DNA from 4 places in the Pseudophaeobacter arcticus DSM 23566 genome. Region 3 is predicted to be linked to each of the others. Evidence: riboswitches for the same ligand, from Rfam matches in the RefSeq annotation. Region 3 holds a riboswitch; each other region holds the start of a gene.
What was found. A riboswitch is a leader RNA that binds a small molecule or an ion and turns the genes downstream of it on or off. The one in region 3 is predicted to bind cobalamin.
Positions count from the first base shown of each region.

Region 1: it holds a riboswitch for cobalamin, as region 3 does, so the genes downstream of both, ARCT_RS0121240 (aromatic ring-hydroxylating oxygenase subunit alpha) here and ARCT_RS0101075 (DUF1636 family protein) in region 3, are expected to answer to the same signal.
Region 2: it holds a riboswitch for cobalamin, as region 3 does, so the genes downstream of both, ARCT_RS26580 (hypothetical protein) here and ARCT_RS0101075 (DUF1636 family protein) in region 3, are expected to answer to the same signal.
Region 4: it holds a riboswitch for cobalamin, as region 3 does, so the genes downstream of both, ARCT_RS0119860 (DUF1636 family protein) here and ARCT_RS0101075 (DUF1636 family protein) in region 3, are expected to answer to the same signal.

Region 1 is NZ_KI421507.1:3,464,770-3,467,920, forward strand. It holds gene ARCT_RS0121235 (2Fe-2S iron-sulfur cluster-binding protein) at 1-604, opposite strand, end outside; gene ARCT_RS0121240 (aromatic ring-hydroxylating oxygenase subunit alpha) at 607-1,830, opposite strand; cobalamin riboswitch at 1,940-2,143, opposite strand; gene ARCT_RS27275 (Hint domain-containing protein) at 2,454-3,151, opposite strand, start outside.
Region 2 is NZ_KI421507.1:3,216,869-3,220,019, forward strand. It holds gene nudC (NAD(+) diphosphatase) at 1-715, shown strand, start outside; gene ARCT_RS0119890 (SRPBCC family protein) at 783-1,250, shown strand; cobalamin riboswitch at 1,461-1,691, shown strand; gene ARCT_RS26580 (hypothetical protein) at 1,800-2,225, shown strand; gene ARCT_RS0119900 (protein-tyrosine phosphatase family protein) at 2,297-2,842, opposite strand.
Region 3 is NZ_AXBF01000004.1:219,845-222,995, forward strand. It holds gene glpD (glycerol-3-phosphate dehydrogenase) at 1-348, shown strand, start outside; gene cobO (cob(I)yrinic acid a,c-diamide adenosyltransferase) at 409-1,044, opposite strand; cobalamin riboswitch at 1,095-1,333, shown strand; gene ARCT_RS0101075 (DUF1636 family protein) at 1,432-1,842, shown strand; gene cobW (cobalamin biosynthesis protein CobW) at 1,849-2,883, shown strand; gene cobN (cobaltochelatase subunit CobN) at 3,067-3,151, shown strand, end outside.
Region 4 is NZ_KI421507.1:3,209,614-3,212,764, forward strand. It holds gene ARCT_RS0119855 (glutathione S-transferase family protein) at 1-592, shown strand, start outside; cobalamin riboswitch at 907-1,120, shown strand; gene ARCT_RS0119860 (DUF1636 family protein) at 1,223-1,579, shown strand; gene ARCT_RS26575 (ABC transporter ATP-binding protein) at 1,576-2,394, shown strand; gene ARCT_RS0119870 (ABC transporter substrate-binding protein) at 2,391-3,151, shown strand, end outside.

The DNA of each region.
Region 1 (3,151 bases), on a different contig from region 3:
GATAGCCGGTCCAAGGGCGATAGAGATCGGGTTCCTCAACGACGAATTTCAGATCCAGTCCTGATGAGCGGCTGGCCATCTGCTCGAGGCGCTGGCGGAAGATGATCTCGGATGGGCGTTTGGCGCAGTTGATGAACACCACATCGAGATCGCGCCCTTCGTCCCACATGCAGGTGGTCATAGACATCATCGGCGTGATCCCCGAACCAGCCGAGAGAAAAAGAAACTTCTTGGCGCGGCTATCCACATTGGTGAAGAGTCCGGCCGGACCGATCGCCTTGATCCGCATTCCCGGCTTCAGGTTGTCCAGCATCCAGCGCGTTCCGATACTGTCGTTCTGCGCCTTTGCCGTGATGGTAATCGACCGGGGCCGCGAGGGGGAGGAGGAGATCGTATAGGTCCGATGCACCACCCCGCCGGGCTGATCCGGGGCGGGAATTTCCAAGGTCAGGAATTGGCCCGGATCATAGGCGAACTGTGCTCCCGAAGGCGACCTGAATGAGAAACTTGCCGTGCCCGGAGTTTCCGGAACGACCGAGACACATTCCAGCATTTCGGTGTCCTGCCAGATCGTGGGCGCGGAAGAAGGGGAGAGGGTCATCATGTTTACTCCGCCGCCAAGGCGTTGGGACGCAGATGCGCAGCCAAGGTCGCGCAATACCATTCTACGAATTGCAGCACGCCGGTTTCCTGGGTCGAGGAATAGGGGCCAGGCGCATAGGCGGGGCTATCTATGCCCTGCTGGTTGTCTTCAACCACCTGACGGTCCTCGTCATTTGTTGCTTCCCAGACCTCGGTCAGCCGCTTCAGATCATAATCGCTCCCCTCGACCGCATCCTTGTGGACGAGCCACTTGGTCGTGACCTCGGTTTCGGTGGGGCTAATCGGGGTGACGCGGAAGACGATGGAATGATCGGCAAGGAAGTGGTTCCATGTGGTGGGATAATGAAACTTCAACAACGAACCTGCATCCGCAAAGGGAGCGCGTCCCAGCCAGCGACGCACCGCAGATTTGCCATCCATCGTATAACTTTCCGCCCCTTCCTTGAGCGGCATCCGGGCCAAGCGGAATTGACCGTCGTCATGCATGTAGAACTGCGACGGCAAGCCCACGGCTTCGCAGCGGTCAAAGTGCTTTTGCAGATGCGGAGGCGTTGCCCCCTGCTCGATGCCCGTGACCGTAGGGTCATCGGGAAAGGTCCGGCAAAGGGCGGGGTGGTTGCCGCCGCAATGATAGCATTCGCGGTTATTCTCCCAGACCAGCTTCCAGTTGCCCTTTTCGATGATCGTACTTTCATGGGCGATCTTGGCATTGGCGAGGTCATGGGGCTCAAGATAAGGACGCGCAATCTCGGCGAAGGCTTCGAAATCAGGCGCTTCATCGGCGAGGCAGATATAGACCAACCCGGCCAGTTCCCGGCAATGAACCGTCTTCAGCCCGTGCTGACCCGGGTCGAAACCCGGCCCCATATCACGCGCCCAGAGCAAGGAGCCATCGAGCTCGTAGGTCCATTGATGATACGGGCAGACCAGTTTCGGTACATTGCCCTTGCGCGCCTTGCAGATAATCGAACCACGGTGACGGCAGGTGTTGTGAAAGGCGCGGATCCGGTTGTCGGCGCCGCGCACGATGATGACCTGGTAGGCGCCGACCTTGTGCGTCACGTAGCTGCCCGGTTTCTCAAGCTCGCAGGCGGGGATTGCAAACAGCCACTCGCGGTAATGGATGGCTTCGAGATCGGTCTGGAAGATGTCAGGATCGTTGTAGAACGCCTGTTCAAGGGAATGGCCCGGCACACGCCGCGCCAGAAGCTCGATTGCTGAATTCATCTCTGATTCTCCTGCCGCGCCCCGCGGCGTTTCTTGGGCAGATGACAGGAGGGACCAATCGGCGGCGCGAGGAAGCCGTCCGACATGGAAGCCCCCACCGCCACCCGCGATTTGACATATGCGCAAGGCTGGTTTCCGGACTCCGAAGTGGCTCTCGCCCGGCTGCGGCACCTTCCCGGATTCCTCGTTCCAGTGGTTGATTGCCGTAACCTGATCTTCGTTACCGTTGCGGGGGCAGCGCCGGAGTTTCACCGGCTTCCCAATTCTCCACTCCCCCGCGAAGGAAAGCGGCACCTTACATTGGGCAGTGTATGGAGAAGGTGTTTTGTCGCTGAGTTGCAAACGACATTATCAAGATCGAAAACGCACTGATGTTAAAAGACCTGTAAGATGAGAAGATATTGGCTCGTTTTCACCACGAAGCAGACCTTGGCACGACAGGCCGCGCTTGACCGGAAGCCAACCGAAGGCGTGCTGTTTGGCATGAAAAGCCGCAGCGAATGCTCACTTTCAGCCCTTTTTTGACGCATGCTGCGCAGTTCTTGAATCTCCGGTCTGGCTGCTCGGCAAGCACCCCTTTGATGTGAAGCCGGGTCGGTATGGGTTTGAGTACTTGATTGCCGCTAGAGAAAGGTAAAAGCGGGAGGCCGCGAAACCTTTTCGATTGTCCGAATGGGCTTCATTCGAGTCCGTTGCAGCTGGCTTGGTAGCTGTGCCTGGTCGCTGCTGTATTTTGTCACCAAGAGTGTTTCTGCCCAAGCGCCATTCGCCCGGACCAGTTGATGCTGATCAAGCAAGATGTGGTAGTACCGTGCAATTTTGCAAGACGGCCGTTCCGTGACACCGGGTAGCCGAAGAAGCCTTTTTGCCGCCACGATATGGGTGGGATTGTTCTGCGGCAGAGCGATCCTGTGTTGCGGCGAGACGAGAAGTTCGCGGTTCGGTGTCTTCGGCCCGAGCGCATTGGGACGAATCCGAATAGGTTTCATCTTGTGAGGACCATTTTTGAACTTGTAGCATCTGCAAGAAATGTACCTCACCGGCTGCATTCCGTTGTCTAGCGTTTCGACCAAGTCGCCCGGGCGTAATGTCTCGACCAGTCTGGCGCCTGTTGCCGTATCGATCAGCGTTCCCTTCAGAAAACACACCGGCCCCGACTGAAAGCTGAAATCCGACGCTGACTGAGACGCATAGTTCAACCACTTAACCTGGGTCACCGACCCGTCCGGGAGGGAGATCAGAGTGCCCCAGTTGCCATCGTCACTCAGGTACGGCTCAAGCTCGGAATAAGTCGTGATCCCAGGATAGTCGACGAGAAGAA
Region 2 (3,151 bases), on a different contig from region 3:
TGCCTGCGACCTTGGCGCCTGGCAGCCGGATGCATTGGATGAGATGGCCCTGGCCAGTTTTGCCGACCTGAGCGAACAACAGCACCCGGACCTGCCGACGGGCTATGTCTTTGCCGAACTGCGCCGCATCATGGCGCGCCTCTCTCCGCTGGAGGCAGAGCTGGCCGCCACCGCCAAAGCCCTGCTGTCCTGGCATCAGTCACACCAGTTCTGTGCCCGCTGCGGTGGCAAAAGCCAGGTCGCGCAGGCCGGCTGGCAACGCAAATGCCCCAGCTGCAAGGCGCTGCATTTCCCGCGCACCGATCCAGTTGTCATCATGCTGGTCACCCATGGCGATGACGTCCTGATGGGCCGATCACCTGGCTGGCCAGACGGTATGTATTCGCTCTTGGCCGGTTTTGTTGAGCCCGGGGAAACTCTGGAAGCAGCCGTGCGCCGCGAAGTGTTTGAAGAAACAGGCGTTTCTGTTGGCGAGGTTGGCTACCTCTCCAGTCAACCCTGGCCATTCCCGATGTCGCTGATGTTTGGCTGCAGCGGTCAGGCCACCAGCCGCGACATCACCATCGACCCCAAGGAAATCGAAGATGCAATCTGGGTGAGCCGTCAGGAGATGATGACTGTCTTTGCAGGAGAACACCCAATCATCAAACCGGCGAGAAAGGGTGCAATTGCACATTTTCTTCTCGAAAACTGGCTTGCGGACACTTTGGATTAAGGAGATTATTCTATCACCTAATCCAATAATACTCTCTGAGGGCTGACCACTGGTCAGGCGGCATATCATGGAATTAACGAGTAAAGAGGACGTCGACACGCCTCTGGCTGAAGTCTTTGAAGCGATTTCCGATTTTGCCAGCTTTGAACGGTCGGCAATCCGGCGCGGCATCGAAGTACAGCGTTTGAGCGACGATGCCACCCCGCAGGTTGGCATGGCCTGGGATATTCGGACGGATTTTCGCGGCAAACCCCGTGAGTTGCACCTGGAGCTTTCCAACTACGAGCCCACCACCTTGATTGGTTTTGAGGGCGATAGCGCCAGCCTGTCTGGCAAGGGCCAGATTGAACTATTGGCGCTCTCGCCGCGCCGCACCCGCCTTTCGGTGAAGGTCAATGTGCAGGCCAAAACCCTGTCTGGGCGGCTGCTGCTGCAATCGCTCAAACTGGCGCGGTCCAAGATCAACACCCGCTTCAAGCAGCGCGTGGCAGAGTTCGCCAGCCTGACCGAAGACCGGGTGAACCGCAGCGCCTGATCCCGGTTGCGGCCAGCCACAGCTGTGACGACCCAACTGTCGGCGCCACCTGGCTGCTTGCTCCGCTGTCCATCCCTGCCCGCCACCCTTTGCCGCTGTGGCGTGGGTGATCCTGTCCATACTGTTTTCTCTGTACTGGTATCTCCGGGCCGGTATGGGCCTTGCTGTGCCAATTGCGCAATTGGTGATTGACGACTCATATCTGTCAGCGATAGCGGTTGGAGAGATGGTTTCTGCGATGCATGTTCTTGTGTCCAGGATGAAAAGGGAACGCGGTGCGGCCAGGCTATTGCAGCCCTGCCAACTCCGCGACTGCCCCCGCAACTGTAAGCGGTGAGCGCTTCGGGTGAACCACTGGCACGGGGATATGATCCCTGCCGGGAAGGACCGAAACCGTATCGACCCGCAAGTCAGGAGACCTGCCATCACCAATGTAACTCGAAACTGGACGGGGAGTCCGGGCGGGTGCATGAGGTGGTTGCGGGTAACGCCCTCCTGGTCTCATGCCTGCGCCTTCTGATTTTCCCGCCAGCGCGCGGAGGGCGCATCATGACACCGATGGACCAGACAACGACCAAACAAACACATCACTTTTCCCAGAGCATCTGTATGCACCTGGGCAGGCCCTGCCCGGCCCTGTCCCGGATGCTCACGGCGCTGGCCGGGGCGCTGGATAAGGCCCGCCCGGTGACATCCGCCGAATTTGAGCTCTGCGGTGAAAGCCTTCTGGATGGCTGCGCGCGACATTGCCCGGCCCGGTTCATTGCCACCCACGACCGCATTCGGGTGTTTTGTGACGTCACCGAAGCAACCGATACCGAGGCCCTGGATCTGTTTGCTGATACTCTGTTCCAGCCAGACAGCCGGGCCTTTGCCGCAGCAAAACTGCATCAGCCCCCCTGCGCCATGGGCGAAGCCCTGCCAAAGCCTCTGCCCCAACAGACCACTGCGCAAACCGTCCACCCAGCGCTGTAGCGGCAAGTTTTATTGGGGGGCGGGCGGTTTAAGAGCCAGAAGCTGCGCTCCGCCCCCTATATCTTTCGGCTTTATATCTTTCTGGCTTTCTTGGCTCCTGGCCGTTTTGCAGCGGCCCGCGCCCAGGTCATCTGATCCTCGGTCTCGACAGCGCAGGCGCGCACAGCACGGAGCCGACGCAGCGCTTTGTCGGGCTGTTCCCCGGCCTCAATCATCAGACGCAGAACCACCATGCCGGACCGCCCGCAACCGCCTTTGCAATGCACCAGCACCCGGCCGCCCCCGCGCAGAGCCTGCAAGGCCAGCGCGCTGACCGCGGGCCATTGCGCCAGCATGTCTTTGGTTGGGGCGGAAAAATCTGGCAATGGCAGATGGATCCAGCGAGAGCCCATGGCCTGAAAATCCTGCCCCAAAGGCGCCGCACCAGCGCCGAGATGTTCAACTTCGGTTGTCATCGAGATCACCAGCCCTGGCTGCCAGTCATGCAGGTGATCCATGTCTCCCTTGTAGTCGCCGCCACTGCCTGGCAGCGGGCAAAGCGCCAGAATGCCATCGCCAACACTCAGCGCATGCAGCGTGAGGGATCGCACGGATTGGTCTGTGAGATGATCATCCATACCGAGCCCTTTCCCAGCCCCCCGCCGCGCTGGCAAGCGGGCCAAAGCAGCCCCTGCCAAACCCGGTGTTTTTAGACAATGGCATAGTCATATCACACAATCCGGATACACAGGCCCAACTTCGATCACAAACACGCGCCGAAAAACCAGTTCATAAAAGGCGGGCCTTAAAACTCAATAAAACCGACCACGCAGCAGGGTCAGCACCCGGCGCCAAATCAGGCACCGCCCCCAAAGTCTGACCTGCCGAGCCCCAGTTGGTCAACAGCGGTGGACGAAGCCCGCCAGCCCGCGTACCTTGCGCGGACG
Region 3 (3,151 bases):
ACCGTCGGTGTGGCGATGCCTGGTGGCGATTTTCCGGTCGCGGATGTGGCCAGGCTGACGGCCAAACTGGCCAGCGATTATCCCTTCCTGTCCGCCTATGCCAGCCGACGGCTGATGCGCGCCTATGGGCTGGAGGCCTGGGAGGTTCTGGGGGATGCCAAAACCGCGCAGGATCTGGGCCAGGATTTTGGCGCAACCATCACCGCCCAAGAGCTGGACTGGGTGATCAAAAACGAATGGGTGCGCACAGGCGAAGACTTCCTGCTGCGCCGCACCAAGCTAAACCTGCGGCTGGATGCAGATCAGCGCGCAGCGGTGGACACCTATATCCGCAACAAACTGGCCTAACCGCCGCAACCACACCAATTGACGATATCAGCCCAGAGCAGGCTCCGGGCTGATACGCGCTTAAAACTCCACGCCTTTTTGTGCCTTAACACCGGCGCGGAAGGGGTGTTTGATCTGACCCATCTCGGTGACCAGATCGGCAATCTCGATCAGCTCTTCCTTGGCGTTGCGCCCGGTCAGAACCACATGAGTCATCGGTGGTTTTTCTTCCACCAGGAACTCCAGCACCTCTTCCAGGTTCAGGTAATCATAGCGCAGGGCGATGTTGATCTCATCCAACAGCACCATGGTATTGCGCTCATCGCGGATCATCTCCTTGGCTTTTTCCCAACCCTTTTGGGCCGCAGCAATGTCGCGTTCCTTATCCTGGGTTTCCCAGGTGAAGCCCTCGCCCATGGCGTAGAATTGGCACAGATCGCTAAAGTTCTCTTCGATCAATGTGCGCTCGCCGGTCTGCCAGGCCCCCTTGATGAACTGCACCACCGCCGAGGGCATCCCATGGGCAATACAGCGCATGATCATGCCGAATCCCGAGCTGGATTTGCCCTTGCCGGGACCGGTGTGGACAATGATCAGCCCCTTTTCCCCATCCTTGGTTTTCATCATGCGATCACGCGCGGCCTTCTTCTTGGCCATCTTGGAGGCGTGACGTGCCGCTTCCTCTTCTGAAATGCCGGTTTCGGACTTCTCACTCACGGGGTTCACTCCTGCTGTTTGCCCAAGTCTTGACAAGGAAGGCCTCGATAGCGCAAGGGGTTTTCGTTGGTTCCTGCAAATTGCAGGCGAAGAGGGAATGTGACAGGCTGATACTTACTTTTGGTATCGGCTCTCAAGCACAGCCGCCCCCGCGACCGTGACCGGAGAGGTCTCTGATGCCACTGGCCCGTGCGTCTTGCACATCGTCGGGAAGGCAAGAGCACCGCAGACAGGCCCTGGCCTGTTAGAATCCGCAAGCCGGGAGACCTGCCAACGGATGAGACAACGAGCGGACGGGGTGTGTCGCGACTGGTTGTGGGAGTGCGCCCTCTGCCCTCTCTCTGCTGGCCCGGCCCCGTTCCTCACACATAAAGGAAACGCGCGCTGATGGCAGAAGATATGGCACTCCCCGCCACTGAAGATACCGCAGAGGTCACTTTGACAATCTGCACTACCTGCAAACGCGACGGCGTCGACCCCGAGGCCACCCGCCCCGGCGCGCTGCTGATGGCAGCCCTGACGGACGCCAGCCTGCCTGCCGGTGTCACGGTGCGCGGTGTGGAATGTCTTTCGGCCTGCAAACGCGGCTGTGCCATGGTATTGACCGGCGGAGAGGCCCGCTGGAGCTATATCTATGGCGATCTTGACCCTGAGGCCCATGTTGACGACATTCTGGCTGGCGCCGCCGCCTATGCCGCCACAGCGGATGGCCTGGTGCCCTGGCGTGAACGCCCACAGGTGTTCCGCAAACAATCCATCGCCCGTATCCCCCCGATCACCCTGCCTTCCAAGGACTAAATCCCCATGAGCGACCTCAACAAGATCCCCGTCACCATTATCACAGGCTTTTTGGGCGCGGGGAAAACCACCCTGATCCGCCACCTGATGCAAAACCCCCAGGGCAAACGCCTGGCGGTTCTGGTCAATGAATTTGGCACCGCTGGTGTTGATGGCGACATCCTGAAGTCCTGCGCCGATGAAAACTGCCCGGAAAACAACATCGTCGAGCTGGCCAATGGCTGCATCTGCTGCACCGTGGCGGATGATTTCATCCCCACCATCGAGGCCCTGATGGCGCTGCCGGAACAGCCCGAACATATCCTGATCGAAACCTCTGGCCTGGCGCTGCCCAAGCCCCTGCTCAAGGCCTTTGACTGGCCTGCGATCCGCTCGCGCATCACTGTGGATGGCGTCATTGCCCTGGCCGATGCCGAAGCCGTGGCCGCCGGGCAGTTTGCCCCCGATCTTGCCGCGGTTGAGGCCCAACGCGCAGCCGATGACAGTCTCGATCACGAAACGCCGCTCTCCGAGGTGTTTGAGGATCAGATCTCCTGCGCCGACATCGTGTTGCTGTCCAAGGCCGATCTGGCAGGCCAGGCCGGCCTGGAGGCTGCCCGCAAGGTGATCGAGGCCGAAGCGCCGCGTCCGCTGCCAATCCTGCCGATGAGCGAAGGCGTGATTGATCCGCGTATCATCCTGGGTCTGAATGCCGCCGCCGAAGACGACCTGGAGGGCCGCCCCAGCCATCACGATGGGCACCACGATCACGAACACGACGATTTTGAGAGCATTGTTGTCGAAATGGGCGAAGTCGCCGATCCGGAAGCGCTGCAAGATGCTATCGTGAAACTTGCCCGCACACGTAATATACTGCGCGTCAAAGGCTATGTCGCGGTGGAGGGAAAACCCATGCGCATGTTGGTTCAGGCCGTGGGCGAGCGCCTGCGGGCCCAGTACGACAAGCCCTGGGGCGACGCACCACGTCGTACCCAGCTGGTGGTGATTGCAGAACACGACAATATCGACGGTGCCGCCATTCGCGCCGAACTGGGGGCCTGATTCCATGGCCCCGCGCTTGACCTGCCAGACACCGATGCGGAAAGGATCGCGCCCGTCCCGGGATGAGCGCACTCACGCCCGCCTTCGGGGTGGGTCAGGTGTGATCCCGGGCGCAATCCGGGGCGCAATCCGGGGTCTGCAATCCGGCCTTCAGTTTTCTCCAAGCGCGCGAGGCAATATCTGATGCATGTCGTCTTTCGCGAAAGCCACGGGTTGGACCAGACCGATACCCCCCAGGATCTGGGGCAGACCCCTGCGGACCTCGTGG
Region 4 (3,151 bases), on a different contig from region 3:
TGAACGCACTGATATCGACCTTTCAAACAAGCCTGACTGGTTTCTAACCATTTCGCCGCTGGGAAAGACGCCGGTTTTGACCGACAGGCAAGAAGCGATATTCGAATCCTCTGCGATCTTGGAGTACCTGGAAGATACCCGGCCGTCGCCTCTCCACCCTTCGGCTGCGATAACGCGCGCACAGCACCGTGGTTGGATCGAGTTCGGGTCGGCCACCCTCAACGACATAGCGGGACTTTATAACGCCCAGACTGCCGACACGTTCAATAAGAAACTCCAAACACTGGAGGCAAAATTCACACAACTTGAGCGACAACTGGGACAAGGCCCGTATTTCGCAGGGAGTGAGTTCACTCTTGTTGATGCCGTCTTTGCACCGGTCTTTCGGTACTTCGACTCGTTCGATGAAATCGGCGATTTCGACATCCTGACTGACAAAGAAAAGGTTCTGGCGTGGCGCGAAGTTTTGGCTGCACGACCATCGGTCAAACAGGCGGTATCTGAAAATTATCCAAGTCTTCTGAGGGCTTTTTTGCTCAACCGAAACTCCCACCTGTCTCGGCTCATGACGCGCCAAATCGGTGGAGACTAGACTAGGGTCTGGACCCTAGGTGTTCAGTCCCGGCATCTGGCAGCTTCGTCCGGCTCTGCTGACGTCCCACTGGCGCAATCTGAAACGCCGTTATCTAGCCTGTCTCATGGTGGCCCAGGATGCTGGTATTGACCGCTCAACTATGATGGAAGCCGATGCCCAAGAGTGTTGCGACGTGTGACCGCCAGCAACTTGGCGCAGTACTGGCCAGGCGGGGGGCGCAGAGAGCCAATCAGGGGAGCTGACGCGCGTTCACGGCGCGCGCCGGGCCGCAACTCCTGCCTTTCAATTTGATTGACAGTCTCAAGATTGACCTCATACATGGCCTAGATGGTTTTTCCCGGGGTCACTCCGGGAAAATGAAAAGGGAATACGGTGTGGTGTAGCCAATAGGCGCCAAATCCGTGACTGCCCCCGCAACTGTGAGCGGAGAGCACTGCTGCAACAAGCCACTGCCCCATAGGGTGGGAAGGCGCGGCAAGGCCTCGACCCGCGAGTCAGGAGACCTGCCATCCATTTGTTCACCCAACCCAGGACGGGGAGTCCTGACGGAGGCTTAGATGGCACAGAGTAACTGGCTACACAGGACCGGCACCTGCTCTCTTCGCGCGTTTAACTGCGGGGCGAGACATGACCAACCACAGTGATCATTCCATATTGATTTGCACCACCTGCAAAGGGGCAGGCGCCGCGCGCAAACTACGGGCAGCACTGGCGGAACATGTGTCAAAGCGGTTCGTTTTACGGGCCGTAGACTGCATGGCGGGCTGCGAACGCCCGATAACGGTCGGATTGCAGGGTCCGGGCAAGACACAGTATCTGTTTGGTGAGATCGAAGCCCAGGCGGATATCGAGGCGATCGCCTGTTTTGCCCAGCAGTTTTTGGCAAGCGACACGGGCTGGAGCACAGCCTCGGAGCGACCAAAGAGATTGTACGACAAAACCCTGGCACGGCTTCCCGCCTACAGGACGGAGGCCAAGACATGACCGGATCGCCACCTTTATCGCGACCTTTTCTCTGTGTGCGCGACCTGGAGTATTTTGCCCTGAACGGAGACCTGCTGGTCTCGGGGGTTTCCTTTGATTTGCAGCAGGGTTCGATCCTCGCCATTGCCGGGCCAAATGGCGCCGGCAAATCGACCCTGCTGAACCTGCTCTCAGGATGTGAACCTCTGGCGCTTGGTGAGGTTTTCATAGGGGGTGCCAGCCTGCGCCAGATGAAAGCTCAGGATCGGGCAGGACACATTGCCCTTGTCAGCCAGCAAAGCTCCCCGGATGGGCGGCTGCGACTTCAGGACTATATTGCCCTAGGGCAACTGCCAATCGCGGCGCGCCGGTCCGCACATCAAAACAGCCAAGCCATCGAGGCCATTCTGGACCTCACAGGGCTTACGAAAATGGCGCATAAACCAATGGCACAGCTGTCAGGCGGGGAGCGCCAGCGTGCGCATATCGCCCGTGCCCTTGCGCAGGAGCCCAAGCTCTTGTTTCTCGATGAGCCGACCAACCACCTGGACCCGGATGCCAAAGGGCGCATTTTGTCCCTGGTTGCCTCTCTGGGCATCACCGTTGTCATGGTGGTGCATGATCTGGTGATGATCCCGGAATTTGCCACCCATGCGGCCTTGATGAAATCAACGCGGCTTGTGGCCTTTGGTCCCGCCGCCGAGGTCCTGACCCCTGAAAATGTCCAGGCGACCTTTGGGGTCAGCTATCTGTGCTTCCCCCATGAGGGCCGGATGATCCCTGCGCTCGATATTCGCAAAACAGACTTCCAAAATCTGAAGGAAAACTCACAATGAAAACTCTCTGGTCTGCTGCGCTCCTCCTTGGTGCTGCAAGTAGCGTCGCGGCACATGAAGTGAAGGTCGACAATTGCGGCACTCCACTGGTTTTTGAAACCATGCCGGAACGGCTGGTTGTGCATGACATCAATATGTCTGAAATGGCTTTTGCGCTTGGCCTGCAGGACAAGATGGTTGGCGTCACCGGCATCTCCGGATGGTATAAGACAAGCCCCACATTCGACAAAGATCGCGGCGATATCCCTGAACTTGCGCCCAAATATCCAAGCGTCGAAAATCTGGTCTCGGCCTCTGCTGATCTGTTTTTTGCCGGCTGGTACTACGGCATGAAGCCCGGTGGCGATGTGACCCCGGACACCCTGGCGCCCTTTGGTATCAAAACCATGGTCCTGACCGAAAGCTGCGTGCATCTGGACAAAGACCGCCCAGCGGCCAGTATGGATCTTTTGTTCAACGACGTTCTGCGGCTCGGCAAGGTCATGCATGTGGAAGACAAGGCAGAAGCCTTGATTGCAGGCTGGCAGCAGCACTTGGCCAGCATTGAAGCCAGAACCGCCGAATTCGCCAAACCGCGTGTTTTCCTGTTGGACGGACCCGCAGATGCGCCCTTCACGGCCGGCAGGTTTGCCATCCCTGACGCCATGATCACAGCTGCAGGTGGCGCCAGCGTAACCCATGATCTGGACACCAGTTGGGGGCGCACCTCCTGGGAGGCGGTTGCGGCCGCCAATCCAGAATTTCTGGTGTTGCTGGA